2 regions of the Pseudoalteromonas issachenkonii genome follow, and region 1 is predicted to be linked to the other one. Evidence: predicted binding sites of a transcription regulator. Region 1 holds the regulator's gene; the other holds the start of a gene.
What was found. Region 1 encodes NrdR, which represses ribonucleotide reductase genes. Its sites were predicted from a motif close to AAACACNANATNTNGTGTTT; they were not measured.
Positions count from the first base shown of each region.

Region 2: a site for NrdR is predicted at 5,556-5,575, ahead of nrdA (class 1a ribonucleoside-diphosphate reductase subunit alpha). Genes of this name have one in related genera too.

Region 1 covers NZ_CP011030.1:782,092-798,914, forward strand. The annotation lists gene rdgC (recombination-associated protein RdgC) at 1-730, opposite strand, end outside; gene PISS_RS03610 (ATP-binding protein) at 804-2,570, opposite strand; gene PISS_RS03615 (response regulator) at 2,947-3,315, shown strand; gene thrA (bifunctional aspartate kinase/homoserine dehydrogenase I) at 3,546-5,963, shown strand; gene thrB (homoserine kinase) at 5,973-6,908, shown strand; gene thrC (threonine synthase) at 6,920-8,203, shown strand; gene glyA (serine hydroxymethyltransferase) at 8,472-9,728, shown strand; gene nrdR (transcriptional regulator NrdR) at 9,836-10,285, shown strand; gene ribD (bifunctional diaminohydroxyphosphoribosylaminopyrimidine deaminase/5-amino-6-(5-phosphoribosylamino)uracil reductase RibD) at 10,288-11,415, shown strand; gene PISS_RS03650 (riboflavin synthase) at 11,440-12,093, shown strand; gene ribBA (bifunctional 3,4-dihydroxy-2-butanone-4-phosphate synthase/GTP cyclohydrolase II) at 12,122-13,234, shown strand; gene ribH (6,7-dimethyl-8-ribityllumazine synthase) at 13,328-13,792, shown strand; gene nusB (transcription antitermination factor NusB) at 13,808-14,221, shown strand; gene thiL (thiamine-phosphate kinase) at 14,306-15,280, shown strand; gene PISS_RS03675 (phosphatidylglycerophosphatase A family protein) at 15,277-15,762, shown strand; gene PISS_RS03680 (ligand-binding sensor domain-containing diguanylate cyclase) at 15,794-16,823, shown strand, end outside.
Region 2 covers NZ_CP011030.1:1,586,245-1,603,067, forward strand. The annotation lists gene PISS_RS07285 (tetratricopeptide repeat protein) at 1-344, shown strand, start outside; gene PISS_RS07290 (hypothetical protein) at 480-953, shown strand; gene PISS_RS07295 (DUF1287 domain-containing protein) at 981-1,577, shown strand; gene yfaE (class I ribonucleotide reductase maintenance protein YfaE) at 1,675-1,947, opposite strand; gene nrdB (class Ia ribonucleoside-diphosphate reductase subunit beta) at 1,947-3,077, opposite strand; gene nrdA (class 1a ribonucleoside-diphosphate reductase subunit alpha) at 3,151-5,433, opposite strand; gene PISS_RS07315 (HAD family hydrolase) at 5,845-6,525, opposite strand; gene ubiG (bifunctional 2-polyprenyl-6-hydroxyphenol methylase/3-demethylubiquinol 3-O-methyltransferase UbiG) at 6,525-7,235, opposite strand; gene gyrA (DNA topoisomerase (ATP-hydrolyzing) subunit A) at 7,414-10,113, shown strand; gene serC (3-phosphoserine/phosphohydroxythreonine transaminase) at 10,212-11,294, shown strand; gene aroA (3-phosphoshikimate 1-carboxyvinyltransferase) at 11,294-12,571, shown strand; gene cmk ((d)CMP kinase) at 12,679-13,389, shown strand; gene rpsA (30S ribosomal protein S1) at 13,485-15,152, shown strand; gene ihfB (integration host factor subunit beta) at 15,220-15,507, shown strand; gene PISS_RS07355 (lipopolysaccharide assembly protein LapA domain-containing protein) at 15,529-15,810, shown strand; gene lapB (lipopolysaccharide assembly protein LapB) at 15,813-16,823, shown strand, end outside.

The DNA of each region.
Region 1 (16,823 bases):
GTAGCATAAATTTAACGCGCTCTTGCCAATCAAGGGCAAGCTTAGTAACGCGCTTACCACTTTCAAGGTGCGACTTCACTTCGTCACACGATAGGTCATGGCCTTTGAGTTTTACCTGAGCACCACTGTCATCAGCTTCTTCAAGTTCAGCGTCTGATCCAATTGCAAAGCCTTCTGGAGTACTAAAGTTAGTAAGCCAGTCAGTTAAAAATACGTCTAAATCATAATTAGCAAACGCAGGAACAACGGGTAATGTCCCTAATGATTTACGTAATAGAGCAAGTAGTTCCTCTGCTTTATTAAAGCTTGCACTATTAACTACCACCCACCCATTTTCTTGGTCTATAAAAGCAAACTGCAAGCTCGATTTTTTAAATGCTTGTGGCAATAAGGTGTGTAAGATGTTTTCTTTTAGTTCATCTTTTTCTTTTTTCTTTACTGGGCGATTTTCTTCGGCTTCAATCTGATCAACTTTTTCTGCTACCAGCTCATTTATTACCGAGGCTGGTAATACTTTTTCTTCACGTTTAGCGCACACTAAAATACTTTTTTGTGAGAAATGAGAAAGAGTTTCACCATGTTTACCAAATGCTTTTGTCCAACCAAATGTTGCCAACTCTTGGCCAGTACAAGGACGAAATAGATCTTGCTCTAATGCCTTATCAAAGTCTTCTTGTGTGTATGAAACGTCTTGTTTAAAGCGATAGCATATAAGGTTACTAAACCACATAGGGGAATGATCCATTTAAAAAATTTGTGCAATCATAGCAATAAAAGCCGCTTCTAGAAACGGCTGATTTAGCTTAATCGAGTTTAAAAAGTGGCAGGGGAGATGACATGTTTTTAGGGAACGAAATACGGTAGTGTAACCCTTGCCCAGGCTCACTACTTACTTCAATTTTACCATTGAGCGTTTGTTTTACTAAATTAAAAATAATATGGGCACCTAAGCCGCTGCCACCCTCATCACGCTTGGTGGTAAAAAATGGGTCAAATAAACGCTTTAGTTGAGCCGGTTTTAAACCTAAACCGTTATCTTGATAATTAATGATGAGGTCGTTTTCATCAGTATTTACATCTATGGTGATTTGGCCGCTGTTTATATTTTCAAAACCATGCACTAATGAGTTCATAATTAGGTTCGTAAATATTTGACTAATGACTCCCGCAGGTAAGTTAATAATTAAATCATCTGGGCAATGTAGACGAATGCTGTGAGATGTTTTTTTAATTTGTGGGTGCAAAGAGCGTATAACTTCGTTGATGTAGTCTTTAAAATTAATTGTTCTTAGAGCTTCACTGGCCTGATCTACCGCAATTTGTTTAAAGCTGGTTATTAAATCTGAGGCACGTTCTAAGTTGTGAGAGAGTAGTTGAGTACTTTGCGCTGCATCATTAATAAAGCCTTCTAAAGCCGCAGACGATAATGATTTATTTTTATACGCAGTTTCTATTTCGGTTAATCGCTCTTGTAAAAAAGAGGTGGCAGTAACGCCAATACCAATAGGGGTATTAATTTCATGAGTGATCCCCGCCACTAAGCCGCCTAATACCGCCATTTTTTCTGAGCCAACCAGTTGCTCTTGCGCAAAGCTTAATTCATCGAGCGAGCTTTGCAGCTGAGTTTGCTTGCTTAACAGTTCTTGTTCGGTTTGCTTTCGTAAATCGACTTCTTCTGTTAATACTGCTTTTTGTCGCTCTAGTTCATATTTTTGTTGCTGCAGATCGATCATTGCTTGGCTTAAATTTGATGTTTTACGCGCAACATCCTGTTCAAGTTGTAAGTTTTGTTGGTCCAGTTTTTGATTGCTTTCAATTAGGTCATGCTGAGTTTGTTTTAACTCTTTTTTATACTCAACAACCTTCGAAATCAGATTGTTAAAAGAGCGTTCCATTACTTTAAGCTCGTTATTTTCATCGGTGACTATTTTAACCTGTTGACCATCAAGCTCTTCTAACTCAAGGTATTCAATTTGCTCGGTTAATTGAGTAAGGGGCTCGGTGAGTAACTTTCTAAATGCAATTAAAAATAAGATGATTAAAAAGGTTGTTTTAATCATGGCATTACCAATCAAAAAGTAGATAGAGAGCATAATGCGACTAAAAATTACATCGCGACTAGAAAATAAAGTAACATCGCCTACTTGCGTTGCTCGTCCTGAAAACTCAAAAATAAGTGGGAATGTATAGCCAAATAAACCGGCTTTGGTGTCCTCTACCATGACATCTTCTTGCACAAGTTGCTGGCTGTAAAGATTGTGAATATTTAGCGCGCGGCCTAATTGAGAAATAATAGCGCCATTATCGTCACGAATAATAACCCCCTCAACCATAGGTATATCGAGTAATCCTTCGGCGGTTGTGGTGGTTTGCTTTATATTTAGCTCCCAAATTGCTCGGGTTAAACTTCTACCAAAGGTCTTTTGTAATGTGCCAAGTTCATCGCGTATGTAATCTTTAGTATTGACGTACTCTGCGAAAATTTGCCCGCAGGTCACCACAAAGGTCAGTATAAAATAAACTGATAAAACCCGAGTGAGTAACTTTGTTGAAAGACTTTTTTGCGGCATGGGAGGCTTATATTTCCTTAAATTATTCAACTGTTAATGTACGCTTATAAACATTAGTTAATAAATGATTAAAAATAAACATATATTTTATAATATTGCTATTTAGCGTTGTTAAATAAGCAATCATTCTGTTCTATATGCATTGGGTTTCTATTTGAGTACCGTTTGTTTGGATAGGCTGTTTTTTACTTGGAAATAGTTAATTTACTAATTTGTATTGTGCAATTAAGCATTTTATTGATAACGTTTATAAAAGTTACAATAAATAATCTGCTCGTTGCTAATTTGGTTATAATTTTGACTGTTGCGGATTGGGCAACCAACTAATTTTACAGTGGGTTTAGGTGTTTTGTATGAGTTTAATTAATGAGTCATTATGATGCGTTTTTCTATTTTAGTCTGTGATGATTCCACCGTTGCTCGCAAACAGGTAATGCGCTGTTTAAAAGAATGTATTGATGCCGATATTCAGCAAGCAACTAACGGTAAAGAGGCATTGGAGCAATTGCGTCAAAGGCATTTCGATCTCCTGTGTCTTGATTTAACCATGCCTGAAGTTGATGGTATTGAAGTACTTGAGCAAATCAAAATTTCTAAAATAGAGTCTTATGTATTAGTGATCTCTGCTGATATCCAACAAAAAATGCAAGCACGTGTCGCGCAACTAGGCGCAATCGATTTTATTCATAAGCCAATTAATAAAACGCAACTGAGTACAGTTTTGCATAAGTTTGGCATTTATTAATAAATTTCATGATGAAAAAGACTGTTTTATCTGCTAATTTAGGGTTGACAGAATAGCCTTTGTTAAGGCAGTCTTAAGCTTATGAAAACATTTAGTCTTGTAACGACCATTATTATTACAACCACCATTCTTACTGGATAGTGGCATAGGTCGGTGCAACAAATTTAAAGGCCTGTGTTCACTTAGAACACAGGCCTTTTTTCGTTTTATGGAATGAGGAAACATAAAAAATGCGCGTATTAAAATTTGGCGGCTCATCGCTCGCTGATTTTGCCTGTTTAGAGCAAGTTGCTGCACTCGCTAAGGCACAATTAAAAGATGAAATGTTGCTGGTACTGTCAGCCCCAGGAGGCATGACTGACTCGTTAGTTAATTTAGCTAGTACTGCAGAGCAGGGGCATGACTTTAGCGAACAATGGCATTCACTGACTAGCCGATGCAACATGCTCAAAGCAGCGGTAGAGGAAAAGCAAGGAGCAGTTCAAAACTGGCCTGACTTTAACGAACTTAAAAATAAGCTTGATGGTATTGCACTGATAAAGTGCTGCCCTGATAAGGTCAGAGCATTCATTATTAGCTTTGGTGAGCGTGTTAGCGTATCGCTAATGCAAAGTCTATTAGCCGATCATAACGCGCATTATTTACAAGCAACAGATTGTATTGTTTCAACCGGCGGATACATAGACGCAGAAGCGGATTTAGTGGCCAGTAAAGCACGTTTTCAAGCCGTGTTAAAAGAATCCCCTGCGACGGTTTATATTATGCCGGGCTTTACCGCAAGTAATGATGAAGGGGAGCTCACAACGCTTGGTCGTAATGGGTCTGACTACTCGGCGGCGATTGCTGCGGCGTGTTTAGAGGCGCAAGTGTGTCAAATTTGGACTGACGTTGATGGTGTATACAGCGCCGATCCGCGTTATATCAAAAAAGCCACTAAGGTTGATTTCCTGTCTTATAAAGAAGCGATGGAACTTTCTTATTTTGGCGCTAAAGTATTGCACCCTAAAACTATCCTACCGTGTGCAAAAGCAGGGGTGCCATGCGAAATTAAAAACACTCATAACCCAGATGCGCAAGGCTCACTAATTAGTAACGATACGGTATCTGATGAACCAGTAAAAGCACTCTCAAGCCTACAAAATTTAGCTATGCTGACCGTTTCAGGTCCAGGCATGAAAGGTAAAGTGGGCATGGCATCGAAAGTATTTAATGCATTGGCGCATGATAACGTGTCAATTGTACTCATTACCCAGTCATCATGTGAATTTAGCATTAGCTTTTGTGTACATGAAAGCGATTTAAATCTAGCGTTAAGTGCGTTGCAAGTAGCCTTTGATTTAGAGTCAAAAGCGGGGCTCATTGAGCCGGTAAATGTGCAACGTAATTTAGCAATAGTAACGTTAGTCGGTGATAACATGCGTGCCCACAAGGGTTTAGCGGCTAAGTTTTTTGCATCGCTTGCACAAGCGCAAGTAAACATTGTTGCCATAGCGCAAGATTCAACAGAAAGTGCTATTTCAGCCGTTATTGACGGTGAATTATGTAATGACGCGGTTAAAATTTGCCATGAAAACTTCTTTACTCATGTGCCTTCAATTGATGTGTTTTTATTGGGCTGTGGCTTAGTCGGCCAAGAGCTAATTAACCAACTTGAGCGTCAACAAGCATGGCTTGAAAAGCGTAATATTAAATTAAACCTATATGGTGTTGCCAACTCTCGTCAATTACACCTTGATGGTGAGGGGATTGCGTTTGATGATTGGCAGCAAAAACTGGCGCAGTCAGAGCAAGCGTTTGATTTAAAATTGGTCGAGCAGTTTGTTAAGCAAAATCATTTAGTTAATCCAGTGCTAGTTGATTGTACTTCATCAGATGCCTTGGCTGCACAATATGTAGATTTTTTAAATGCAGGTTTTCATGTCGTGGCTGCCAATAAAAAAGCCACCACGAGCTCATATACGTATTACCAAGATTTAATTGCAGCAACACATAAAAATAATCGTAAGTTTTTATACGAAACTAACGTAGGTGCAGGTTTACCTGTAATCGATAATTTGCAATCGTTGTTTGGTGCAGGTGATGAGTTACTTGAGTTTAGTGGTATTTTATCAGGTTCGCTTTCATACATGTTTGGTGCACTAGAAGATGGTTTATCACTTTCTGAAGCAACAATTAAAGCCAAAGAAAGCGGGTTTACAGAGCCCGATCCGCGCGATGACTTATCGGGAACTGACGTAGCACGTAAATTACTGATCATTGCACGCGAAGCCGGTATGAAATTAGAGCTTAGCGATATTGAAGTGGAGTCGGTTTTACCGCCAGGTTTTGCCCAAGGTGACAATGTTGAGCAGTTTATGGCGAAATTACCTAGCTTAGATGCTGGTTTTAACGACCGTGTTCAAAGTGCAGCAAGTGAAGGTAAAGTACTTCGCTATGTAGGCACAATTAAAAATGGTCACTGTAAGGTCGGAATCGAAGCGGTAGATTCATCACATGCATTGAATGTTATTCGTGATGGTGAAAATGCGCTGGCTATTTTAAGCCAATACTACCAACCGCGTCCGTTTGTAATTCGTGGTTATGGGGCTGGCTCTGCAGTAACGGCTGCGGGTGTATTTGCAGACATATTAAAAACATTATCTCGCTAGGAGTCAGTCATGATTGAAGTATATGCTCCGGCGTCTATTGGTAATTTTGCCGTTGGCTTTGATGCGCTGGGCGCCGCACTTGCGCCCATTGATGGCGGTTTATTGGGTGATGTGGCGGTTGTTAGTGCCGCATCGAGTGATGAATTTATTTGTACAGGCGACTATGCACATAAGCTACCTAGTGATGCGCAAGAAAATTTAGCGTATCAGTGTTTAGTGCACTTTAGAGCGCATGTTGCGCCTGATATGCCTGCGGTAAAGCTCGAACTTAGGAAAAATTTGCCGATTGGTTCGGGATTAGGCTCAAGTGCTTGCTCTGTGGTGGCGACATTTGCAGCACTGGATAAATTTGCCAAAACTAATTTAAGCCAAGTAGAGCTCATTGAGCTTATGGCAGATTTTGAAGCCGTTGTAAGTGGGGGGCGCCATTACGATAACATCACACCGTGTTATTTAGGTGGCTTACAGTTAACCGGTGATTTAATTCCTGATAAATCTATTGCTTTACCTATTGATGAAAGCTGGTATTACGTTGCCGCATTTCCGGGCTTTTCGCTCAATACCGCAAAAGCGCGCTCTGTTTTACCAAAAGAGCTAAGTATGCATGCCGGGGTTGAGTTTGCTCAGCGTTTATCGGCGTTTAGTAGCTTACTGTTAACAGGGCGTTTTGATGATGCATTAAGCATTATGAAAGACGAAATAGCAGAGCCATACCGTGCGCCACTTATAAGCGGCTTTAGTGATGCCAAAGCAAGCTTACCAGCACTGGGTGCTGAAGTTGTGAGTATTTCAGGCGCAGGGCCGACCTTGTTTAGTGTATGTAAAACACTTGAAGCGGCAGAGCAATGCGCGCAGTGGCTAGAGGAAAATTACATCAACGAGCAAGGCTTTTGCCATATTTGTAAATTAGATAACGACGGCACGCGTCAATTAAATGTTTTATAGGATAAAGAGTCATGCAATTACATAATTTAAAAGAATATTCACAAAAAGTGTCGTTTGTTGAAGCTGTAAAAACAGGACTAGGGCGTAATCAAGGTGTGTTTTTTCCAGAGTCGTTAGCGCCATTAAGTGATGTTGATGCATTACTAGATATGGACTTTGTTACTCGCAGCGGCAAAATTTTATCGCACCTTATTGGTGACGAGCTACCAAGTGATACTGTTGCCCAGATGGTTAAGAATGCGTTTAACTTTCCGGTTAAGCTGGTGGAAGTTGAAGATAATACCTATTGCTTAGAGTTATTTCACGGCCCAACACTGGCATTTAAAGATTTTGGTGGCCGTTTTATGGCCGAGTGCTTGGCGCAATTTAATCAAGGTGAAAAAGTCACTATTTTAACTGCAACATCGGGTGATACCGGGGCTGCCGTAGCGCATGCTTTTTATAACAAACCAAATATTGATGTCGTTATTTTATACCCTAAAGGTAAAATTTCATTAGCGCAGCAAAAGTTATTTACAACGCTTGGTGACAACATTCACTGTTATGCGATTGAGGGTAGTTTTGATGATTGCCAAGAGTTGGTTAAAAAATCATTTTTAGATGAAGAGCTAAAATCGAAGTTAGGTTTAAACTCAGCAAATTCAATTAACATTAGCCGTTTAGTCGCGCAGGTATGTTATTACTTTGAAGCCATTGCACAGCTGCCAAAAGAAAAGCGTGCTACAGCGCATATTTCAGTACCGAGTGGTAACTTTGGTAATGTGTGTGCGGCTATGATTGGCGCGGTTATTGGTATGCCTGTAGGTAAACTAAGCGCGACTACAAACCAAAACGACACAGTACCGCGCTTTATGCTTGATAAAAATTGGACGCCTAATGCGACAATTGAATCGCTTTCAAATGCAATGGATGTGAGTAAACCTAATAACTGGCCACGTGTGCAATCAATGTTAGATAATAACTGGTTTAGTTATGATAACTTTTATTCGGTGAGTGTTGATGAACAGCAAACACAAACAGTGATGAAAAAAATTCAACAGCTTGGCTATATTGCAGAGCCTCACACCGCAATTGCTTACCAAGGTCTTGTAGAAAATAAGGCGGCAGATGCTGTGGGGGTTTTTTTAGCGACTGCGCATCCGGCCAAATTTAAAGACAGCGTTGAGGATATCCTTAATGTTGAATTAGATATGCCAAAGCCGTTAGCTGATGCATTAGCAAAACCGTGTTTAGCCACTGATATGCACAACGATTATGCTGTTTTGCGTACAGAATTGTTTAAAAAGCTTGCCTAAAAAAGGCCGATAATAAAAGCGGCTTAGGCCGCTTTTTTTGTTTGTTTATGCATCGCTTTAGACATAACGCATAAGCTATATAAATGTAGTAAATAAAATTCATTTAAAATTGTTATTAGTTTATAAAAAAATATCATCATCAAAATGCTGTGAAATAGTTTCAATCCCTGTTTAAATATCCTCAACTTAAGAGCGTAGGCAAAACGTCGTTTTAAGCGTACAATAAAGCCTCTAAAAAATACCCATACACGTTGCCCAGGAGACCCCAATGTTAGAACGTAGCATGAATATTTCGGACTTTGATCCAGAGTTATTTGACGCGATGAGCAAAGAAACATCACGTCAGGAAGAGCATATTGAGTTAATTGCATCTGAAAACTACTGTAGCCCACGCGTACTTGAAGCGCAGGGTTCTCAGCTGACTAACAAATACGCTGAAGGTTACCCGGGCAAACGTTACTACGGTGGCTGTGAGCACGTAGACGTGGTTGAGCAACTTGCTATTGACCGCGCAAATGAATTATTTGGTACAGATTACGCAAACGTACAGCCTCATGCCGGTTCACAAGCGAATGCTGCTGTTTTCCAAGCTCTTTTAAGCCCACTTGATACTGTATTAGGCATGAGCCTAGCGCACGGTGGTCATTTAACGCACGGCTCACACGTTAACTTCTCTGGTAAAACATACAACGCAATTCAGTATGGCCTTAACGAAGAAACTGGCGAAATTGATTACGCACAAGTTGAAGCGTTAGCACTTGAGCACAAACCAAAAATGATTATTGCGGGTTTCTCTGCTTATTCAGGTATTGTTGACTGGGCTAAGTTCCGTGAAATTGCAGACAAAGTAGGTGCATACTTATTTGTTGATATGGCGCACGTTGCAGGTTTAATTGCTGCGGGTGTTTACCCAAGCCCGGTGCCATTTGCTCACGTTGTAACAACCACAACACACAAAACATTAGCGGGTCCTCGCGGTGGTTTAATCATTTCTGCGTGTGGCGATGAAGAAATTTACAAAAAGCTAAACAGCGCTGTTTTCCCAGGTGGCCAAGGTGGTCCTTTATGTCATGTTATTGCTGCTAAAGCGGTCGCATTTAAAGAAGCACTTCAACCTGAGTTTAAAACATACCAAGCACAAGTTGTTAAAAATGCACAAGCAATGGTTGCCGTATTACAAGAGCGCGGCTACAAAGTAGTATCGGGTAAAACTGACAACCACTTATTCTTACTTGATTTAATCGATAAAGATATCACAGGTAAAGATGCAGATGCTGCCCTAGGTAATGCGAATATCACGGTTAACAAAAACTCAGTACCGAACGATCCACGTTCACCATTTGTTACTTCTGGTTTGCGTATTGGTTCACCAGCAATCACTCGTCGTGGCTTTAAAGAAGCAGAGTCAAAAGAGTTAGCGGGCTGGATCTGTGACGTACTAGATAACATCGAAGATGAGTCAGTACAAGCGCAAGTAAAAGAAAAAGTGAAAGCAATTTGTGCAAAATTACCTGTTTACGCTTAATCCAAGAGTAAAATAGTAATTTAGATCACAACTGCACACATTTTTGTTATGATAATGGCCGCTATAATAGCGGCCATTTTTTGTTTTTAAAACGGAAACACACAGTTATGCATTGCCCATTTTGCACCGCCAAAGATACTAAAGTTATTGATTCTCGCCTTGTCGGCGGGGGACACCAAGTACGTAGACGTCGTGAATGTAATGAGTGCCACGAACGATTTACCACCTTTGAAGGGGCTGAATTAGTGATGCCACGGGTCATCAAGCAAGATGGCAGCCGCGAACCGTTTAATGAAGATAAGTTACTAAATGGCTTAACTCGCGCCCTCGAAAAACGCCCCGTAAGCACTGAGCAAGTTGACGAAGTGGTTAATATTATTAAGTCGCAGCTGCGAGCCACTGGCGAACGCGAAGTGTCTAGCCATTTGGTGGGTGAGTGCATTATGGAAGCGCTTAAAAAGTTAGATAAAGTGGCCTATGTAAGATTTGCCTCTGTATATCGCTCGTTTGAAGATATACGCGAATTTGGTGAAGAAATAGCCCGCTTAGGGGAATAGTAATGACCAAGCAAAGTTCGTTTTCAGAGGATGATAAACGCTACATGGCTCGCGCTATTGAACTGGCAAAAAAAGGGCGCTTTACGACAACCCCTAATCCTAATGTTGGCTGCGTACTCGTAAAAAACAATAAAGTAATAGGTGAAGGGTTTCATCAGTTAGCGGGCCAAGGTCATGCAGAGGTAAACGCACTGGCTATGGCTGGCGAAAATGCCAAAGGCGCAACCGCTTATGTAACCCTAGAGCCTTGCAGTCATTATGGTCGAACACCGCCTTGTGCTGAAGGGCTAAAAGCAGCAGGTGTTAAAAAAGTGATTGCCGCAATGGTTGACAGCAACCCGCAAGTTGCAGGCAAAGGTCTGAAAATTTTAGCGGATGCTGGTATAGAAGTCGCTTACGGGTTACTTGAAGCGCAAGCTCGCGCATTAAACCTTGGGTTTTTTAAGCGCATGGAGCAGGGATTACCCTTTGTTACTTGCAAAATGGCCGCAAGTATAGATGGTAAAACGGCGCTTAAAAATGGGCAAAGTAAATGGATAACCGGCCCCGCAGCACGCCAAGATGTGCAACTATACCGAGCACAAAGCTGTGCAATTTTAACCGGTGCCGATACGGTATTAATGGATGATGCAAAATTAAATGTGCGCCCAGAAGAGTTACCGTATTCTTTACCAACTGATTTACCACTGCGCCAACCGGTTCGCGTTGTTATTGACTCACAAAACAGACTTACCCCTGATCTTGCCTTATTTTCAATTCAAAGTGAGGTGATAATATTTACCACCAAGGTTGATAAATCGCATCAGTGGCCTCATTTTGTTAAACAGATTGAAGTACCTGAAAATAATAATAAAGTAGATTTACTGGCCGTGTTAAACACGCTTGCCCAATTGCAGTTTAATAATGTGTGGCTAGAGGCCGGAGCAACACTGGCCGGTAAAATGACAGAACTTGATTTAATTGATGAGTTTGTTTTTTACATTGCTCCTAAATTAATGGGCAGCGATGCTAAAAGTTTACTAAATTTCCCAGAGTTAATGAGTATGCAAAATACCATTAATTTAACTTTTAATGAGTGTGTGCCAATCGGTGATGATTTACGTATCACAGCACTAAAAAAAGCTCATTAATCATTTTATATAAAGAGTAGCACTATGTTTACTGGAATAGTTGAAGCGACAGGTAAAATTGCGTTATTACAAAAAAAACAAGGTGATTTAGCTATTCGTATCCAAAGTAAAAACCTTGATATGAGTGATGTTAAGTTAGGTGACAGTATTGCAACTAATGGTGTCTGCCTGACGGTTGTTGATAAGCATATTGACGGCTTTAGTGCTGACTTATCAAATGAAACGATTAGCTTAACAGGGTTTGCACATTACGCATTAGGGCAAACCGTTAATCTAGAAAAGGCGATGCAACCTGTTTCGCGCCTCGGTGGTCATTTAGTGTCTGGCCATGTAGATGGTATTGCCACTATCACAGCAATTAATGCCAATGCGCGAGCAACAGAATATTGGTTAGCCACCGATGAAAATTTAATGAAATACATTCCTTACAAAGGGTCGGTTTGTATTGATGGTATTAGCCTGACGGTTAATGCTGTTGAAGGTAATAAATTTAAACTGACGATTGTGCCCCACACCAGCGGGCAAACGACCATAGCTGATTTTCAAGTCGGTACCAAAGTGAATTTAGAGGTCGACCAAATAGCACGTTATTTAGAGCGCCTAGTTAGAGGGGCTGAGCAACCTACGGGTTCAGATATTTCGATGAGCTTACTCGCTAAAGCGGGCTTTATAAAATAACGACATTGACAACTTATACGAGCAACTTATGAATTTAAACAGCGCACAAGAAATAATTGATGACATTAAAGCCGGTAAAATGGTTATTTTAATGGATGATGAAGACAGAGAAAATGAAGGCGATTTAATTATTGCTGCTGAACACATTAGTGCAGAAGCCATTAACTTTATGGCGACTCATGGCCGTGGACTAATTTGTTTAACGATGACTCAAGAGCGTTGCTCGCAGCTTGATTTACCATTAATGGTAAAAAATAATGGTGCCGCATTCTCAACTAATTTCACTATGTCGATTGAAGCATCAAAAGGGGTTACCACAGGTATTTCTGCAGCGGATCGTGCCCGCACTGTTCAAGCTGCCATCGCGAAAGGCGCTGTGCCAAGCGATATTGTACAACCAGGTCATATTTTTCCTATTATGGCGCAACCAGGCGGCGTGTTAACACGTGCAGGGCATACAGAAGCGGGGTGTGACTTAGCGCGTTTAGCAGGGCTTGAGCCATCATCAGTGATTGTAGAAATCCTAAATGAAGATGGCACCATGGCGCGTCGTCCTGATTTAGAAGTATTTGCTAAGCAACATGATATTAAAATTGGCACCATTGCTGATTTAATCGAGTACCGCAACCTAAACGAAACCACAATTGAGCAAGTTGCAAAATGTAAATTGCCAACTGAACATGGTGAGTTTGACTTAGTGACATACAAAGACACCATTGATGGGCAGTTACACTATGCATTGCTTAAAGGTGAAATAAAACAACAAGAACCGACCTTAGTGCGTGTGCATTTACAAAGTACCTTTAACGATATTTTACTCTCTGATCGCAACGCTGACCGTAGTTGGGGTTTATCGCAAGCAATGGCTTATATTGCTGAGCATAATGGCGCCTTAGTTATTTTAGGTAAGCAAGAAAGCACTGAAGAGTTAGAAGCCACAGTAAAAGCATTTGCCGCAGCTGATGCGGGTGAAAATGTGACGCCACGTAAATTTCAAGGTACTTCGCGCACCGTAGGTGTGGGTTCGCAAATTCTGGCTGATTTAGGTATTCAAAAAATGCGTTTGATGAGTTTACCTAAAAAATACCATGCATTATCAGGGTTCCATTTAGAAGTGGTTGACTACGTAGAGCCACAATAATTACGCGCTAGGTTATTATTTTATTTATGTGGTATAATGCGCATCAATTTTTGCGCAACCGAAATCGCTTAAACTTATTTTTAGGGTTATCAAATGAAAATTATTGAAGGTAATAAATACGCTCCAGGCAAAAAGTTTGCCATTGTCATTTCTCGTTTTAATGACTTTATTGGTAGTAGCTTGCTTGCAGGTGCTGTTGATGAGCTAAAACGTACTGGTGGAGTATCAGAAGACGATATTACCGTGATTTACGTACCCGGTGCGGTTGAATTACCTTTAGCAGCGAAACGCGTTGCAGCAAAAAAAGAATATGATGCAATTATCGCCTTAGGTGTAGTGATCAGAGGGGGCACGCCTCACTTTGATCTCGTCGCTGGCGAGTCAAATAAAGGGCTTGCACAAGTATCGCTTGAGTATGATATCCCGGTTGCATTTGGCGTATTAACCACTGAAAGCATTGAGCAAGCAATTGAGCGCGCAGGTACCAAAATGGGTAACAAAGGCGGCGAAGCTGCTTTAGGTGCGCTTGAAATGGTTAATGTGTTAGATAAAATTTAAGTTTAAGGAATTTTTGTGAAACCAGCAGCAAGACGTAAAGCACGTATCTTAGCACTTCAAGCCGTGTATTCATGGCAATTAAGCGGCAATGCAATTGCCGATATCGAACAACAAATGTTGATCGAAAACGATGTGACTAAAATTGATGTTGAATATTTTAAAGATTTAGCGCGTGGAGTTGCCGTAAATCATAAGCAACTAGACGAAGCTGTATCGCCTCATTTAACTCGTCCATTTGATGAATTAGACGAAGTTGAACGTGCAATCTTACGTTTAAGCAGCTACGAGCTTAAATTTCGTGAAGATGTTCCTTACAAAGTGGCTATCAATGAAAGCATTGAATTAGCGAAAATGTTTGGCGCTGAAGATAGCCATAAATTTGTAAACGGTGTACTTGATAAAGCTGTAAAACAGTTACGCAAGTCATAACAACTTAAGCTGCATATTAATTTCAGTGAGTTGTTATAAATAACCGTTAAAAAGGAGAGCCGGCATAGGTCGGCTTTTTTGTGTATGAAGGAATTTGAATTAATTAATCACTACTTTAAAGGTCGCGGTATCACTCGTCGCGATGTTAATTTAGGGATTGGAGACGACTGTGCGCTTGTCACAGTACCAGCAAACTGTCAGCTTGCTGTAACAACAGATACCTTAGTTGCTGGGGTGCATTTTTTTCATGATATCTCTCCTCGCGCATTAGGGCATCGAGCTCTGGCAGTAAATTTAAGTGATTTAGCTGCCATGGGTGCAGAGCCTACATGGGTATCGGTTGCACTCACGTTGCCAAGTATCGATCCACAATGGATTGCAGAGCTGACTGACGGCATGCATGAAATTGCTGAGTACTTTAATGTACAAATTATTGGTGGCGATACGACTCAAGGCCCACTCAGTATTACTATTTGTGCAAAAGGCACGGTTCCTGAAGGTAAAGCACTGCGTCGAAGTGGCGCAAAAGTGGGCGACTGGATTTTTGTAACCGGACCGCTAGGTGATGCTGGTTTGGCAATTGAGTCAAAAAAACAAGGTTTGCCAGTTGCACCTGAACATTTAAAGCATATTAATAAATGTTTAAACTTTCCAACGCCACGCGTGGCCGCCGGACAAGCTTTGCGTGGCTTAGCGTCATCAGCTATTGATATTTCAGACGGTTTACTTGCTGATTTAGGTCACATTTTGGATTTGTCACAGGTCAGTGCAACAATCAATATTGAAAATGTACCTACTTCTGATGCGATGCAAGCGAGTCTTGATTTTGAGCAACAGCTTCCTTTTATACTCAACTATGGCGATGACTATGAACTACTTTACACTGTCCCAGACAGTAATAAGAGTATGCTCGATATTAAGTTGCGCCAATACGGTGTAGAAGCAACCTGTATCGGCCAAATCAAAAGTGGTGACGGGAATATAGAATTATTACACCAAGGTGAAAAGTTTGTTTTTGAGCACAAAGGCTTTGAGCACTTTTCCAAGGAGCAGGTTTGAATAAAAACCGATTATTTAATTTAAAACGCCCACATCAATTTTTTGGTTTGGGTTTTGGTACAGGGCTTGCGCCTAAAGCCCCTGGTACATTTGGTACTTTAGCGGCGTTACCATTTATTTTTATTACCATGCATTTTCCGTTATGGTTACAAATTGTATTTGCGGTGGTGATCAGTATATTTGGTATTTGGGCATGTGGAAAAACAGCTGATGACCTTCAAGTTCATGATCATCCAGCTATTGTTTGGGATGAAGTCGCTGGTTACTATATAACGATGATTGGTGCAGCACTGAATTGGCAAACATTATTAGTGGGCTTTTTACTATTTCGCTTTTTTGATATAGCAAAGCCAGGGCCGATTCGTATACTTGATAAACGTGCTCATGGTGGGTTTGGTATTATGGCCGATGATGTACTTGCAGGTATTTTTTCGCTTATTTGTTTGCAAGCATTGATAAAAGTAGGTTTACTACCCTTTTAATTTATTATTTGTTTAACTAGGTGGCAGCACTATGATGCGATTTTTATTGGTTTGTGTACTCTTGATGTGTGCCATGCCAAGTACGGCTTCAATTACTGATTACGTAGTTAAACAATGGAACATTAAAGACGGACTTCCCTCACAATCCCTCAAAAGTGTGGTGCAAGATAACCAAGGCTACATGTGGCTTGGTACGCAATTCGGATTAAGCCGATTTGATGGTAACACTTTTACTAATTACAACACTCAAAATAGTCTGTTTTTACCCAGCAATGGCATCAATAAATTACTGATTGATGGCCAAGGACTATTATGGATAGGCACGAAAAACGGCCTCGTTGTTATAGACCCAGAAAAGCTAACCGCACAAGAGTTTAATATTAAAGGCCCTGTTAGAGATATTCTTGAAGACTCTAAAGGCAGTATTTGGATAGCAGCTAATGGGCTTTATTACATAGACAGAGGCCAGATAGAGCTGCGCGACCAGCTAAACAATCCGAGCCCTATCGTAAATGCCACTGCGATCACCCAAATAGTAGGGTCAGTCAGTAAAATGGCGCTCTCACCAGAGGGAATTTGGCTGGTTAACGATCGTAATTTATTGCGCTTGACGCAAAGCGCGTCTGATTTTTCTAAATTGCGCTTAGAGCTTACCGCTAAAGTGGCCTTGCCTGATCGTTTAGCACAAACAATTGTTCACGACTTATCCTTTTTAAATGGCAATTTATATCTTGCTTCTGAGCTAGGCGCTTACTTTTTAGATTTAGATGATGAGCTACGCCCATTTCCGCTGCCTAACGCTAACAACTCAGCCGTTTATAAGTTTATGAGTGATGGCAATGGTGGCTTGTGGGTATCGACTTATGGGCGCTTATTGTTCAGAGGGAAGTCGGATGATTGGCAATGGGTTGAGCCCAGTCAATTAGATCAAAGTATTTGGTTTGCCGATATATTTAGAGATGATGAAAATAATATATGGTTAGCGAGTTTTAGTGAGGGACTTTGGCTTGCTCACGAAGGGCGAATAGAGCGCCATTCAGCCATTTCTAAAATGACCGAAG
Region 2 (16,823 bases), 800 kb from region 1:
TTGAATCTTTATATGCTGAGCTAAAAGCTATTTGTATTGAAAACGAAAATACAGCGAAAGATCACCCTGTTCAGTGGGAAACATTGGCTGATTTCACCGAAGAGCTAGAAGAAGCTATCGAGACTTACGAAAAAGCGTTACAGAAGTCGATAGAAATTAATAACAAAGATCATATGTCGTCTGTTGCCTTTTCTATGGCTACTTTACAGCTTGAGCTGGGTGATAAAGAAGCGGCAATTAAAAATCTGCAAGATGCTAAAATCAGTGCGAATAAAATTGAAGACAAAGAATTAAAATCAGAGATCCATGAGTTATTAGAATCATTGGTTGAAGAAGAAGGCTAGACAATTTTATAGCCATTATTAATAATCAGCGTCAGTAATAATACCATTGGCGCTTTTTTATTGATAAAAGCAAATTCTGCGTCATTAAATATTTATGCTTAAGTTAAGTCACTAAGCAAATTTTTTGGAGAAAACATGCTAGCGCAAATAGAACAATGGATTGATAAAACGAATAGCGAGTATGTTCATCAAAGAATATGCTGTGATGCATTTGTTAGCGAATTTGCTGGCTTTTACCCGCATGATTTTTTGAAAACTGCATTTTATGTGGTTGTTGAACACATTCCCAAGCCTGACTTTACTGGTTTACGTGAAATTGGTTTAAGCGATTTTATTGACATGGATGTAGCAGGGATCACCTATAAAAACACTTATTACATATTACCTCATGTTGCGCGTAATTTAAGAGTGCATTTTCATGAGCTGGCTCATGTCGTTCAATGGCGCGAGCTCGGTGCTCACGCTTTTATTATGCGCTACATCAATGAAATCCAAACCTGTGGTTATGATGATGCTCCGCTTGAAAAAATGGCCTATGCACTTGATGCGCACTTTACCAGCAATGGAAATAAATTTAATATTCCTGACTATATTACTCAACAGCTTTAGTTAATAAATATTATAAAAGGAATTTATATGTCGCGCTTTGTGCTCTATGTACTAGTTTTATCTGCCTTTAATGTACAGGCGAGCTCTTTTGATGACGATATCGTCAATGCATTGATCCACAGAACAACGCAACAAGTAACTTACGATGGCGCCTATCATAGGCTTGAATACCCTGGTGGCGATGTGCCCGATAATATTGGTGTGTGTACTGATGTTATAATTAGGTCGTATCGACAGCTTGGTATTGATTTACAAAAGTTAGTACATGAAGACATGCAGGCCAATTTTCGCGCATATCCTTCTAAGCGTATTTGGGGATTAACCAAGCCAGATAAAAACATTGATCATCGACGTGTACCTAACTTACAAGTTTACTTTGAGCGCCATGCTCAAGTGTTAACTAAATCGCTTAATGCAGCAGATTATAAAACCGGTGACATAGTCACTTGGATGCTGCCAGGCAATTTACCGCACATAGGTATGGTCGTTAATCAAATAGCGCAGGACAGTGGTCACCCGCTTATTGTGCACAATATTGGTCGCGGACCTGAAATGAGCGATATGCTTTTTGCTTATACAATTACGGGTCATTACCGATTTGTACCTGCTGCTTATTCAGAGTAAATAACACGGCTATAATCGCGATTACTTGAGTAATAATTGCAGAAACAGGTAAGTGAATAAAGCGAGCTGTTAGGCATTATACTGTGTGGTTTGCTAGTTACTTTAAATTAATACTGATATCACCATTGGGCTTGCAGCAACACAACAGTATTTCACCATCACGCACAAAGGCTAACGGTTCTTCATTGTAATTGACTTCACCAGAGACAAGCGTAGCACGACACGCACCACAATATCCCTCACGGCACTGGTAAGCAACATCAATTTTATTCGATTCTAAGCAGTGTAAAAGAGAAGGGCAGCCAGCGGTAAAATCTAAACACTGGCTGTTATCTGCAAGCGTGACACTTGCAGTGGTTCTATCAGTCATTATAAATCAAAGTCACCAAATTCAGCAGCATCAACCTGTGAATCAATTTGACCTACAAGGTATGAGCTAATTTCCGCTTCTTGTGGAGCAACTTGCACGTTATCAGAAACAAGCCATGAGTTGATCCATGGAATCGGATTACTGTTATTATCAAACTGTGCTGGTAAACCAATAGCAGTCATGCGTGCATTGGTAATGTATTCAACATACTGACATAAAATATGTTTATTTAAGCCAATCATTGAACCATCTTTAAACAGGTACTCGGCCCATTCTTTTTCTTGCTCTGCAGCGTCAACAAACATCTTGATTGCTTCTTCACGGCACTGTGCAGCCACGATTGCCATTTCAGGGTCGTCTTTGCCATCTTGCATAATATTTAAAATATGCTGAGTGCCTGAAAGGTGAAGCGCTTCATCACGGGCAATAAGCTTAATAATTTTAGCATTACCTTCCATTAGCTCACGCTCGGCAAACGCAAATGAACACGCAAAGCTCACATAAAAGCGAATAGCTTCAAGAATGTTCACTGACATCATCGCCAGATACAATTTCTTTTTCAGCTCGAATAGGTTAACCACCACGGTTTCACCATTAATATCATGTTTGCCTTCACCGTACAGGTTGTAAAGCGACACTGAGTTAATTAAATCGTCGTAATAAGTGGTTACGGCATCGGCACGTTCACTAATTTTGTCATTGCTAACAATGTCGTCAAAGATGAGTTCAGGCGCTTGAGTTACATTACGAATAATATGTGTGTATGAACGGCTGTGAATGGTTTCACTAAACGCCCATGTTTCAATCCATGTTTCAAGCTCAGGAATTGACACAATTGGCAATAGTGCAACGTTAGGCGAACGGCCTTGAACACTATCAAGCAAAGTTTGGTATTTTAAGTTACTTAAAAAGATATGCTTTTCGTGATCAGGAAGCGCTTGAAAGTCTAAACGGTCTTTACTTACGTCAACTTCTTCAGGACGCCAAAAGAAAGACAATTGTTTTTCAATCAGCTTTTCAAAAATAGGGTATTTTTGTTGATCGTAACGTGACACGTTAACGGTTTGACCAAAAAACATTGGCTCTTGCATTTGGTTATTATGATTTCTGCTAAAAGTAGTATAAGACATGTTTATCACTCAAAAAACTATCACTAAAACTATCAGGACAAAGCGGGCAAGGCGCCCGCTTTAAGTTTAACTATTAAATTTTACACGCGCCGCCTGCACAATCATCATCTTCCACTTCTGGAGCGTCTTCTTGTGCGTCTGATGCGCCATCACGGGTGTTATGGTAGTACAGCGTTTTAACACCTAGCTTGTAGGCACCAAGTAAGTCTTTTAATAAGACTTTCATAGGTACTCTACCGCCTTCGTATTTATTTGGATCATAATTAGTATTTGCTGAAATCGTTTGGTCGATAAATTTCTGCATTATGCCTACTAATTGTAAGTAACCATCGTTAGATGGGATATCCCACAGTAACTCATAGCTATCTTTAAGGCGTTCGTACTCAGGGACAACTTGTTTTAAAATACCGTCTTTACTTGCTTTAACACTAATATGGCCACGCGGTGGCTCAATGCCATTGGTTGCATTAGATATTTGCGATGATGTTTCTGATGGCATTAATGCGCTCAGTGTTGAGTTACGCATACCGTGCTCTTTAATACTGGCACGTAACGCGTCCCAATCAAGATGAAGTGGTTCATCACAAATTTTATCTAAATCACGTTTGTACGTATCAGTTGGCATAATACCTTGTGAGTACGTTGTTTCGTTAAATTTAGGACAGGCACCACGCTCTTTTGCCAGCTCATTAGATGCTTTCATTAGGTAGTACTGAATCGCTTCAAATGTTCTGTGCGTAAGCGCATTTGCGCTGCCATCTGAATAACGCTTACCGTTTTTAGCTAGGTAGTATGCGTAGTTAATAACGCCTATGCCTAGCGTACGACGTCCCATGGTTGCATTTTTAGCTGCAGGTACTGGGTAGTCTTGGAAATCAAGTAGGTTATCAAGTGCGCGTACTGCAAGCTCAGCTAACTCTTCTAGTTCATCTAAAGACTCAATCGCGCCTAAGTTAAACGCAGATAATGTACAAAGTGCAATTTCACCTTCTTCATCATTCACGTTGCTAAGAGGCTTAGTTGGTAACGCAATTTCTAAACATAAGTTAGATTGACGGATCGGAGCCACTTTTGAGATAAACGGACTGTGTGTATTACAGTGGTCAACGTTTTGTAAGTAAATACGACCCGTGCTAGCACGTTCTTGAGCAAACATAGAGAACAGCTCAATTGCTTTAATTCGTTTTTTACGAATTGACTCGTCTTGCTCATATTTTACATATAGCGCGTCAAACTCGTCTTGATCTTCAAAAAATGCATCGTAAAGGCCAGGCACATCAGAGGGGCTGAATAACGTAATGTAATCGTCTTTAATTAAACGTGAGTACATGAGTTTATTAAACTGTACGCCGTAATCTAAGTGACGTACGCGGTTATCATCAACGCCACGGTTGTTTTTAAGCACTAATAAGTTTTCAACTTCTAAATGCCAAAGCGGGTAGAAAAGGGTTGCTGCGCCACCACGTACACCGCCTTGCGAACAGCTTTTAACCGCTGTTTGAAAGTGCTTATAAAACGGAATACAGCCAGTGTGATACGCTTCACCGTTACGAATAGGGCTACCTAGTGCACGAATACGACCTGCATTAATACCAATACCAGCACGTTGAGAAACGTATTTAACAATCGCTGATGATGTAGCGTTAATTGAGTCTAGGCTATCGCCACACTCAATAAGTACGCATGAGCTAAACTGGCGTGTTGGCGTACGTACGCCCGACATAATTGGCGTAGGTAAAGAAATTTTAAATAATGAAACCGCATCATAAAAACGTTTAATGTAATCAATACGTGTATCACGAGGGTAATCAGAGAATAAGCTTGCAGCCACTAAAATATATAAAAACTGCGCGCTTTCGTAAATTTCACCCGTTACACGGTTTTGAACTAGGTATTTACCTTCAAGCTGTTTTACTGCTGCGTAGCTAAAGTTAAGATCGCGAGAATGATCTAAGTACGCATCTAGCTCATCTAATTCTTGCTCTGTGTAATCAACGAGTAAATGTGCATCGTAACGTTTTTGTTCAACCATGTTAGTAACATGGTCAAAAAGACGCGGTGGCTCAAACTGGCCATAGGCTTTTTTACGTAAATGGAATACAGCTAAACGAGCAGCAAGATACTGATAATCAGGTGATTCTTTTGAGATCTGATCCGCAGCGGCTTTAATAATCGTTTCGTGGATGTCTTTAGTACGAATACCGTCATAAAATTGAATATGCGATTTAAGTTCAACTTGTGAAACCGAAACGTTATTTAAACCTTCGGCGGCCCATTCAATAACGCGATGGATCTTATCAAGATCGAGTGGCTCTTTACGACCGTCACGTTTGCTTACAGATAACTGTTGGTTCATAGCTTTGCCTGTATTCCTTGGGAATTAAATATTTTTGACCAATGCGTGCACCTAAAAAAGCGCAGTGCCTATTCGTTTATTGTTATTTTCACCGGTTTGGTGAATTTAATTGAATAACATTTAGCCACAATATCTGGTGTTGTTCAAATTAGAGATCACAAGATAGTGTGGTCTGGTATCTTTTGCAAGGGACAGAAACCGCTCTCATTGTGGATAACGTTGGGATAACGTAATTGTGTTAGTAGGCATTAACCTTTGATCAATCGGTTAAGTTGAAATTTGTAAAAATCAACTAAGGAAAGATTAAATTTACGCTTTTTTAAAATAAATTTTGTCTGCTTTTTTTATCATCAAGCTTTGCGTAAAAACTAACACAATCACAATATGTAGTGTTTATTAATTAACATGGCACTATATGTGGTTAAATGCATCTATAGGACTGTGCCAATTAAAATCCGCATTCCAAGCCAATGCCTCGTCAACACTCGGTACATATCCCCATAGTGCGGTTGCGGTGTGCATATTGGCTGCTTTACCTGCTTGAATGTCACGCTGCGCATCACCTATATATAAGCAACGCGAAGGATCAACACTCATTTGCTCAGCGCAATACAGTAAAGGAAGGGGTGAGGGCTTAGATTCAGCTAAGGTATCACCGCTTATCACAATACGTGCATTTTTTAATGCAGGAATCGCCTTGACTAAAGGATCAGTTAAAAATCCGGGCTTATTAGTCATAATTCCCCAGGGTATTGCTTTGTTATCAAGTGCGATTAGTAATTGCTCTATTCCTACAAAACATCGAGTATGGGTGGCAATATTGGCAGCGTATTGCGTGACTAGCTCATGTAAAAGTTGCTCTTGCGGCTGTTGTGCCCAGCTTTCTTTAAAACCAGCAGCCAATAAAGCGGCAGCACCGTTTGAAGCCGCGGGGCGATATATATCACTGCCCACTTGGGGCTGTTGATGATTTTGCAGCACGGTGTTCAGTGCGGCGCCTAAATCATCAGCGGTATCGAGTAAAGTGCCATCTAAGTCAAACAGCAATGCTTGATATTCCATTGGGACAATGGGGGTTTGAGAGCTTGCCATTACGCTAACTTCTCAAAATGCAGCATATAATTTACGCTTACATCATCATTCATTGTGTATTGCTTAGAAAGCGGGTTGTAACTTAAACCAGCACTGGCACGTACTTTTAAGCCAGCTTGCTCTGCCCATGCAATTAATTGTGCAGGTTTAATAAACTTTTTATGGTCATGGGTACCCTCTGGGACCATTTTTAACAGTTTTTCTGCACCGACAATAGCGTATAAGTAAGCTTTTGGGGTTTTATTAAGAGTAGAGAAAAAAACATCAGCCCCAGGTTTTGCTAATTTAGCCACCGCATGAATAATAGAAGCAGGGTCGGGGACGTGCTCTAACATTTCCATACAAGTGATCACATCAAAGCGCTCAGGGTGCTCATCTGCAAACTGCTCTGCAGGTACTTTTATATACTCAACGGGGACACTTGTTTCTAAGCTGTGTAACTTAGCTACGGTTAAAGGCTCTTGGCCCATATCGATGCCTGTTACGTTTGCGCCCATTCGCGCCATGCTGTGACTTAAAATGCCACCACCACATCCTACATCTAGGGTTTCTTTATCAAATAATCCTTTGGTTTTGTCTGCGATGAAATCTAATCGTAATGGATTAATTTCGTGAAGCGGCTTAAATTCGCCTTCTAAATCCCACCAACGTTCTGCGATGGCTTCAAACTTTGCTATTTCTGCGTTATCTACATTTTGATGTTCGGTCATAAAATACTTCCTCGTCAATCTGAGGCCATTATATAGGCCTAAATTGATAAATCGCAAAGTTTTGCGCCTGTAAATTAAAATTAATTGTGATAGCATGGTTACTTAGAAATAATAACAAACACTCTTAATACCTAATACTGGGTTGTTAAGAGCTGATACTGAAGGAATGTGATATCAAATGACTGATCTCGCCAATGAAATTCTGCCAGTCAATATTGAAGACGAGTTAAAAAACTCCTACTTAGATTACGCCATGAGTGTAATTGTAGGACGTGCATTACCAGACGTGCGTGACGGTTTAAAACCTGTTCACCGTCGCGTTTTGTTTGCAATGAACGAGCTTAGTAATGACTGGAACAAGCCTTACAAAAAATCGGCCCGTGTGGTCGGTGACGTAATCGGTAAATACCACCCACACGGCGACAGTGCAGTTTATGACACCATCGTACGTATGGCTCAGCCATTCTCACTGCGTTACATGCTAGTAGATGGTCAGGGTAACTTTGGTTCGGTTGATGGTGATTCAGCAGCGGCAATGCGTTATACAGAAGTACGTATGGCAAAAATGTCGCACGAATTATTAGCCGATCTTGAAAAAGAAACGGTTGATTTTGTGCCTAACTACGATGGCACAGAGCAAATTCCTGATGTGTTACCCACTAAAATACCTAACCTGTTAGTTAATGGTTCATCGGGTATTGCGGTTGGTATGGCAACAAATATTCCGCCACATAACTTAACAGAAGTCGTGAATGGCTGTTTAGCGCTTATTCAAAACCCTGAATTGACCATTACTGAGTTAATGGATTACATTCCTGGGCCTGATTTCCCAACTGCGGCGATTATTAACGGTAAAAAAGGCATTGAACAAGCTTATCAAACCGGTCGTGGTAAAGTGTACATGCGTGCGCGTGCTGACATCGAAACCGATGAAAAGACGGGTCGCGAAACCATTATTGTTCATGAAATCCCTTACCAAGTTAACAAAGCACGTTTGATTGAAAAAATCGCCGAGCTAGTTAAAGATAAAAAAATTGAAGGGATCAGCGCATTACGTGATGAATCAGATAAAGACGGTATGCGTATCGTTATCGAGATCAAACGTGGTGACGTAGGTGAAGTTATTTTAAACAACCTTTATTCACAAACTCAGTTACAAACAGTGTTTGGTATGAATATGGTTGCGTTAATTAATAACCAACCTAAGTGTTTCAACTTAAAAGAAATGCTTGAAGAATTTATTATCCACCGCCGTGAAGTTGTTACCCGTCGTACGGTATTTGATTTACGCAAAGCCCGCGACCGTGCGCATACGCTAGAAGGTTTAGCGATTGCACTGGCTAACATTGACCCAATTATCGAACTTATCCGTAAGTCGCCAACACCTGCTGAGGCAAAAGTTGCATTAACAGCGCGTCCATGGGAATTAGGTAATGTTAAAGCCATGCTTGATAAAGCAGGCGAAGACAACGTAGCACGCCCAGATTGGTTAGCAAGCGAGCTTGGTATTCGTGATGGTCAGTACTATATTTCTGAGCAACAAGCTCAAGCAATATTAGACTTACGTTTACATAAACTTACTGGTCTTGAACACGAAAAAATTCTTACCGAATATCAATCATTACTTGAGTTGATTGCTGAGTTATTATTCATTTTGGCAAATCCAGAGCGTTTAATGGAAGTTATTCGTGATGAGCTCGTTGAAATTAAAGAGCAATATGGTGATGAGCGCCGCACTGAAATAAATGCTGCAGCACACGATATAAGCCTTGAAGATTTAATTAACGAAGAAAACGTAGTTGTTACGCTTTCACATGAAGGGTACGTTAAGTATCAAGCATTAACTGATTACGAAGCGCAGCGTCGTGGTGGTAAAGGCAAGTCAGCAACTAAGATGAAAGATGAAGATTTCATTGAACGTTTATTGGTTGCCAACACTCACGATACTATTCTTTGTTTCTCTACAGCGGGTCGTTTATATTGGCTTAAAGTATACCAGTTGCCACTTGCCAGTCGTGCAGCACGCGGTAAGCCAATTGTTAACTTATTACCACTTGAAGCAGATGAACGTATTACTGCAATCCTGCCAGTACGCGATTATGAAGATGATAAGTACATCTTTATGGCGACAGCATTTGGTACGGTTAAGAAAACGCCATTAACGGCATACAGTCGTCAACGTGCAAGCGGAATTATTGCGGTTAACTTAAACGAAGGTGATAGTTTAATCGGTGTTGATATTACCGATGGCAGCAACGAAATTATGTTGTTCACTGATGCGGGTAAAGTTGTTCGCTTTAAAGAGGCTGAAGAAACAGCTGTCGTTGATGAAAATGGTAACCCAGTACTAGACGAAGAAGGCAAACCTGAAATCCGTTTCAAAGGTGTACGTCCTATGGGCCGTACTGCAACGGGTGTTCGTGGTATTAAGATGCCAGACGATCAGCGTGTTGTATCACTTATTGTACCAAAGAATGATGGTGCAATATTAACAGTGACAGAAAATGGCTACGGCAAGCGTACCCAACTTGAAGATTACCCATCTAAGAGTCGTGCAACTCAAGGTGTTGTATCAATCAAAGTGAGTGAGCGTAACGGTGCTGTTGTTGGTGCTGTACAGGTTGATGACAACGACGAAATAATGATTATTTCGAATCGTGGAACCTTAGTGCGTACTCGTGTTAATGAAGTTTCTACGGTTGGACGTAACACCCAAGGTGTTATTTTGATCAGAACTATTGACGAAGAGCAAGTAGTTGGTTTACAACGTATAGAAGAAATTGAAGTGACTGAAAGTGACTTGGTTGATATCGAAGACGTTGAAACAGTAGATACAGTTATTGATGAAGTGGCGGATGACAATCCTCCTTCAGAATAATTAGATTGAAAAAAGCGGCCTTGGCCGCTTTTTTTATGTGGTTGAAAAAAATTAAATTAGTTTAATTCAAGTTAAATTACTGGAATGAGGAAAAGGTAATGAGTATATATAATTTTTGTGCAGGCCCTGCAATGTTACCACCGGCTGTTATGCAAAAAGCGCAAAAAGAGTTTTTAAACTGGCAAGGTCTTGGTGTATCGGTGATGGAAATAAGTCATCGTAGTCATGAATTTTTAGCATTAACCGCTAAATGTGAAGCCAGCCTGCGTCGTTTAATGAATATCAGTGACGAGTTTGAAGTGCTATTTATGCACGGTGGTGGTCGAGGTCAATTCAGTGCCGTACCTTTAAACCTTCATGTTAACGGTAAAAAAGCAGTTTATTGTGAAAATGGCGTTTGGTCAAAAAGTGCAACCAGCGAAGCCGATAAGTTTACAAATACACACGCTGTTGATGTGCGCAATGATGATAACGGCCTGTTTTCTATTAAGCAGGTAGCCGATTGGGTTTTACCTGCTGATGCGGCTTACATTCACTATTGCCCGAATGAAACCGTAGACGGCCTTGAAATATTTGATGTACCCAGTCATCCAACGGCGCCGATTGTGGCCGATATGTCGTCGACTATTTTATCGCGCGAAATTGACGTTAATAAATTTGATTTAATCTACGCGGGTGCACAAAAAAATATCGGTCCGTCGGGCATTGCTATTGTGATTGTTCGCAAAACGCTACTTGAGCGTGAAGGGCTCGCCAAGCCGGGTATTTTAGATTACGCCCTTGAAGCAAAACAAGGCAGCATGTTTAACACCCCACCGACTTTTGCTTGGTATTTAGCGGCAGAAGTATTTGCATGGCTTGAGCAAACCGGGGGTGTAAAAGCCATGGAAGCTCATAATATTGCCAAAGCGCAGCTGCTTTATGATTTTATTGATGGTTCAGATTTTTATACCAATAAAGTAGCGAAGCATTGCCGTTCACGTATGAATGTGCCTTTTTGGCTGGTTGATGAAAGCTTAAATGATAAGTTTGTTAAAGAGTCAAAAGAAGCGGGCTTGTTAGCGCTTGAAGGTCATCGTATTGTTGGCGGGATGCGCGCCAGTATTTATAACGCGATGCCATTGGAAGGTGTACAAGCCTTAGTTGACTTTATGGCTAACTTCGCCAAGGAGAATAGTTAATGGAGCAACTTTTCTTAGCCCCTATTTCACAAGTGAATGGCAGTGTGACATTACCGGGCTCAAAGAGTTTATCAAACCGAATTTTATTATTAGCAGCATTATCTAACGGCACCACGGTTGTTGAAAACTTACTCGATAGCGACGATATTCGCCATATGCTGGGTGCGTTAAAGCACTTGGGCGTTAATGTAACGCTTAATACTGAACGCACCGTAGCAACCGTAGAGGGCGTGAGTGGCGTGTTTAATACGCCAACTGAGCCGTTGTTTTTAGGTAATGCAGGTACAGCGTATCGGCCATTAACGGCAGTACTGAGTGCGATTGCTGGTGAGTATGAGTTAATTGGTGAGCCGCGCATGGAAGAGCGACCAATTGGTCATTTAGTTGATGCCTTACAAGCCTTGGGTGGTAATGTAAGTTATTTAAAAAATAAAGATTACCCACCACTTAAAATTATCGGTGGGCAAATAGCCGGTGGTGAAGTCGAAATTGACGGCAGTATTTCAAGTCAATTTTTAACGGCGCTGCTCATGGCTGCGCCGTTATTTAAAGGCGATACATACATTAAAATTAAAGGTACCTTAGTCTCTAAGCCTTATATTGATATTACTCTGGATGTGATGGCGCGCTTTGGTGTAACTGTTGAGCATGATAATTACACCACGTTCTTCGTTAAAGGTGCTCAGCAATACCAAGCGGTTGAGCGCATAATGGTTGAAGGTGATGCTTCATCGGCTTCTTATTTTATTGCTGCTGCAGCAATTGCCGGTGGCGAAATAGAAATTAAAGGCGTTGGCGCTAAATCAGTTCAAGGTGATATTGGTTTTGCTAAAGTAATGGAGCAGGTTGGTGCCAAAATTGATTGGTATGACGAGCATTTAGTTGTTCGTAAAGGCGAGCTTAACGGTATCGATATAGATGCTAATGCGATACCTGATGCTGCAATGACCTTGGCGACTGTTGCCTTGTTTGCTAAAGGGCCAACCGCTATTCGTAATATTTATAACTGGCGGGTAAAAGAAACTGACCGTTTACATGCAATGGCCACCGAGCTTAAAAAAGTAGGGGCTGAAGTGGTTGAAGGGCACGACTTTATTGAGATCACACCGCCAAAGCAATTTAATAATGTGGCTGTAGATACCTACGACGATCACCGTATTGCCATGTGCTTTGCAATGGTGGCAGTAGGGGGCAAGCCCATAACGATTAACGATCCGGCCTGTACTTATAAGACATTCCCAACATTTTTCAAAGTGTTAGCATCTGTCAGTAAATAGGCTATTTATAAGTATTTATAAAAAGTTACATACTAAAAGCGGATAATCTTTATTAATTGGCGTATAATGTGGCGGTTTATTTTGGTGTGCATTGAAGGAGGTTTTAAATGCCGGCGTTATTAATGCCCGTAATCACCGTAGATGGCCCAAGTGGTTCTGGTAAAGGAACTGTTTGTCGCCTATTGGCTGAAAAATTAGGCTGGGATGTGTTAGATAGCGGAGCAATTTATCGCGTACTATCACTTGCAGCACTTCATCACCAAATTGCGTTAGATAACGAAGAAGCACTCGTCCCATTAGCTGCAAATCTTGATGTGCAGTTTTTGATAGACAGTGACACTAATGCAGGAAAGATTATTTTAGAAGGCGAAGATGTTACCACCACTATTCGAAATGAAGAAGTGGGTGCTGCAGCGTCGAAAGTGGCCGCATTGCCGCGCGTTCGAGAAGCGTTGCTTCGCCGCCAGCGTGCGTTTAGAACAGAAAACGGTTTAATTGCCGATGGCCGCGATATGGGCACTGTGGTATTTCCAGATGCGCCATTAAAGATATTTCTAACCGCAAGTGCAGAAGAACGTGCTCGCAGGCGTTTTGTTGAGTTGAATGAGCGCGGGCTTGATGTTACACTAAGTGGTCTATTACAGGACATTCAAGCACGTGACGATCGCGATATGAATCGCGCCGTTGCGCCGCTTGTACCTGCAGAGGATGCGATTGAGCTTGATACTAGCGAACTCAACGCACAGCAAGTCTTTGATAAAGTTATAACTTTATTAGATGCGAGCATCTCAGAAGGTAAGCTTCCTAAACGAAGCTAAATACATTTTATGCACCAGCAGGATGCCAGTGCTATTTTAACAACCCCATGCAGCATGGTTGCTTATTGGTATTAATATATGAGACGTATATTCGTATGTCAGAAAATTTTGCGCAGTTATTTGAAGAAAGCTTAAAGGGTTTTGAAGCAGAGCAAGGCTCTATCGTTAAAGGTACAGTAATCTCAATCGAGAACAACATTGTACTTGTAGATGCTGGTCTTAAATCAGAAAGTGCTATCCCTGCAGAGCAGTTCAAAAATGCTGCTGGTGAACTAGAAGTTGCTGTTGGCGACGAAGTAGATGTTGCACTAGATGCAATCGAAGACGGTTTCGGTGAAACTATCCTTTCTCGTGAGAAAGCGAAGCGTCACGAAGCGTGGATCCGTCTTGAGAAAGCATGTGAAGAGCAAGAGACTGTTACTGGTGTTATCAACGGTAAAGTTAAAGGCGGTTTCACAGTTGAAGTCGATTCAATCCGTGCTTTCCTACCTGGTTCACTTGTTGATGTTCGTCCAGTACGTGACACAACTCACCTTGAAGGCAAAGAGCTTGAATTTAAAGTAATCAAGCTTGATCAAAAACGTAACAACGTTGTTGTTTCACGTCGTGCAGTTATCGAATCAGAAAACTCACAAGAACGTGAAGAGCTTCTTGCTAACCTTGTTGAAGGTCAAGAAGTTAAAGGTATCGTTAAGAACCTTACTGACTACGGTGCATTCGTTGACCTTGGTGGTGTTGATGGTCTACTACACATTACTGATATGGCGTGGAAGCGTGTTAAACACCCTTCAGAAATCGTTAATGTTGGCGACGAAATCGCAGTTAAAGTTCTTAAATTCGACAAAGATAAAACTCGTGTATCTCTAGGCCTTAAACAGCTTGGTGAAGATCCATGGGCAGCTATCGCTGGTCGTTACCCAGAAGGTTCTAAACTTTCTGGCCGTGTAACTAACCTTACTGATTACGGTTGCTTCGTAGAAATCGAAGAAGGCGTTGAAGGTCTAGTACACGTTTCTGAAATGGATTGGACTAACAAGAACATCCACCCTTCAAAAGTTGTATCACTAGGTGACACTGTTGAAGTTATGGTTCTTGAAATCGACGAAGAACGTCGTCGTATTTCTCTTGGTCTTAAGCAATGTATTGCTAATCCTTGGCAGGAATTTGCTCGTCTACAAAACAAAGGCGACCAAGTTACTGGTAAGATCAAATCAATCACTGACTTCGGTATCTTTATCGGTCTTGACGGTGGTATTGATGGTCTTGTACACCTTTCAGACATTTCTTGGAACACACCTGGCGAAGAAGCTGTACGTGAATTCAAGAAAGGCGACGAAATCACTGCTATCGTATTGCAAGTTGACCCAGAGCGTGAACGTATCTCGCTAGGTGTTAAGCAAATCGAAGCTGACCCATTCAATAACTACCTTGATGCAAACAAAAAAGGTGCTATTGTTAAAGGTAAAGTGACTGAAGTTGATGCGAAAGGCGCAACTGTTGAACTTATCGAAGGCGTTGAAGGTTACATCCGTGTAGCTGATATCGCTCAAGAGCGCGTTGAAGATGCAACTACTGTTGTTTCTGTAGGCGACGAAATCGAAGTTAAATACGTTGGTGTTGATCGTAAGAACCGCACTTTAAGCTTATCTGTTAAAGCTCTTTTCGAAGCAGAAGAGAAAGAAGTACTAGAGAAGCTTAAGAAAGAAGAGCCAGTGTTTGAAAACGCAATGGCAGCTGCTTTCGCAAATGCACAAAAAGACTAATTAATTATAGTCTTTTAATTGGAAGGGCAGTTTATGCCCTTCCACTATTTCTTTTTAAGGAAACGCTATGACTAAGTCAGAACTGATAGAAACACTTGCTGAACAACATTCACATATTCCTGTGAAAGATGTTGAGAACGCTGTTAAAGAAATTCTTGAACAAATGGCCGGCTCATTATCTTCTTCAGATCGTATTGAGATCCGAGGTTTTGGAAGTTTCTCTTTGCATTACCGTGCGCCTCGTACAGGCCGTAACCCTAAAACAGGTGAAACTGTAGAGTTAGATGGTAAGCATGTACCTCATTTTAAACCAGGCAAAGAACTACGTGACCGTGTAAACGAGAGCATTGCTTAGTAAACTTATTGGAGTAGTTACTTGTTCAAGGTATTAAAAATTATTCTGGCGGCACTTTTTTTAATTGGTGCATTTGTATTGGGTTCTCAAAACCCACAATTAACACAAATTAACTACATAATAGCCAGTAATACATTACCTTTAGCCGTTATAATAAGTATCTGCTTTTTGCTAGGTGTTGTAGTGGGTTGTTTTGTGAGTTTTAAATTGTTCACGCAATTAAAGTGGCAAAATTACCGTTTAAAAAAGCAATTAACGCCTGAAAAAGATAATAAAAAGCGTATTGCCAACAAAGACACCTAATTATGATTGAGCTGTTGTTTTTACTGCTTCCCGTTGCTGCCGGTTATGGTTGGATCATGGGGAAAAACAGTGCAAAAAATCAGGCTCATCAGTTTAATCGTCAAATTACTTCTGAATACAGTAAAGGCTTAAAGTTTTTACTGGACAGAGAAGAAGATCAGGGGCTTGAGCATTTAATTAATTTGCTCGAAGTAGCTGCTGACTCTGTTGAACATTATTCTACTTTAGCCACCATGTTTCGCCGCCGTGGTGAGCTTGACCGCGCAATAAAAATTCACGAACTACTGCTAAAACACCCAAGTCTTAACGAAAAACAAGCCGCTAATAGCCGTTTAGAACTAGCCGAAGATTATATTATGGCTGGCTTATTAGACAGCGCAGAAGAACATTTAATATGGCTGGTAAAAAATAGCCATGCAGATGCACTCGATCCTATTATTTCTTTATATTCACAAACCCGTGAATGGCAAAAAGGCATTAATATGTTTGAAGCGCATACTGAGCTTTTTTCAAAAGAACAACACTTTAAAGCCATCGCTAATTTTTACTGTGAGCATGCCATTGCCAGTAATAACCCACAACTTATGCGCAAAGCCATTAGCTTAAACTTTAAAACAATTAGGCCTTTATATGAGCTTGGACTGTCAGCTTACACCAAAGAAGATTACGTAAAAGCAATTTACTATTGGCGAGAATTAATCTGCCAATTTACTTTTTTTGCGCCATTGTTTATTGAAAAGTTAGCTCACAGCTATAAGCAATTAAAATTAACTCACCAATTCCATGAACTCATTACTGAGTTACTAGAAAAGGGTGGGGTGATGATAAAAATACAGCATTGCCAAGCCTTGCTTGAGCAAGGACACACTGAACAAGCCTTTGAATTTTTAACTGATAATTTAAAACGTCAACCCACTATTCGTGGCTTTAGTTTTTTATTACAGTTAATGAGTACAGAAAATAAAAATACAAAAGATGTGCTTAATCAAATCGATAAACTTGTTACTTCGTAC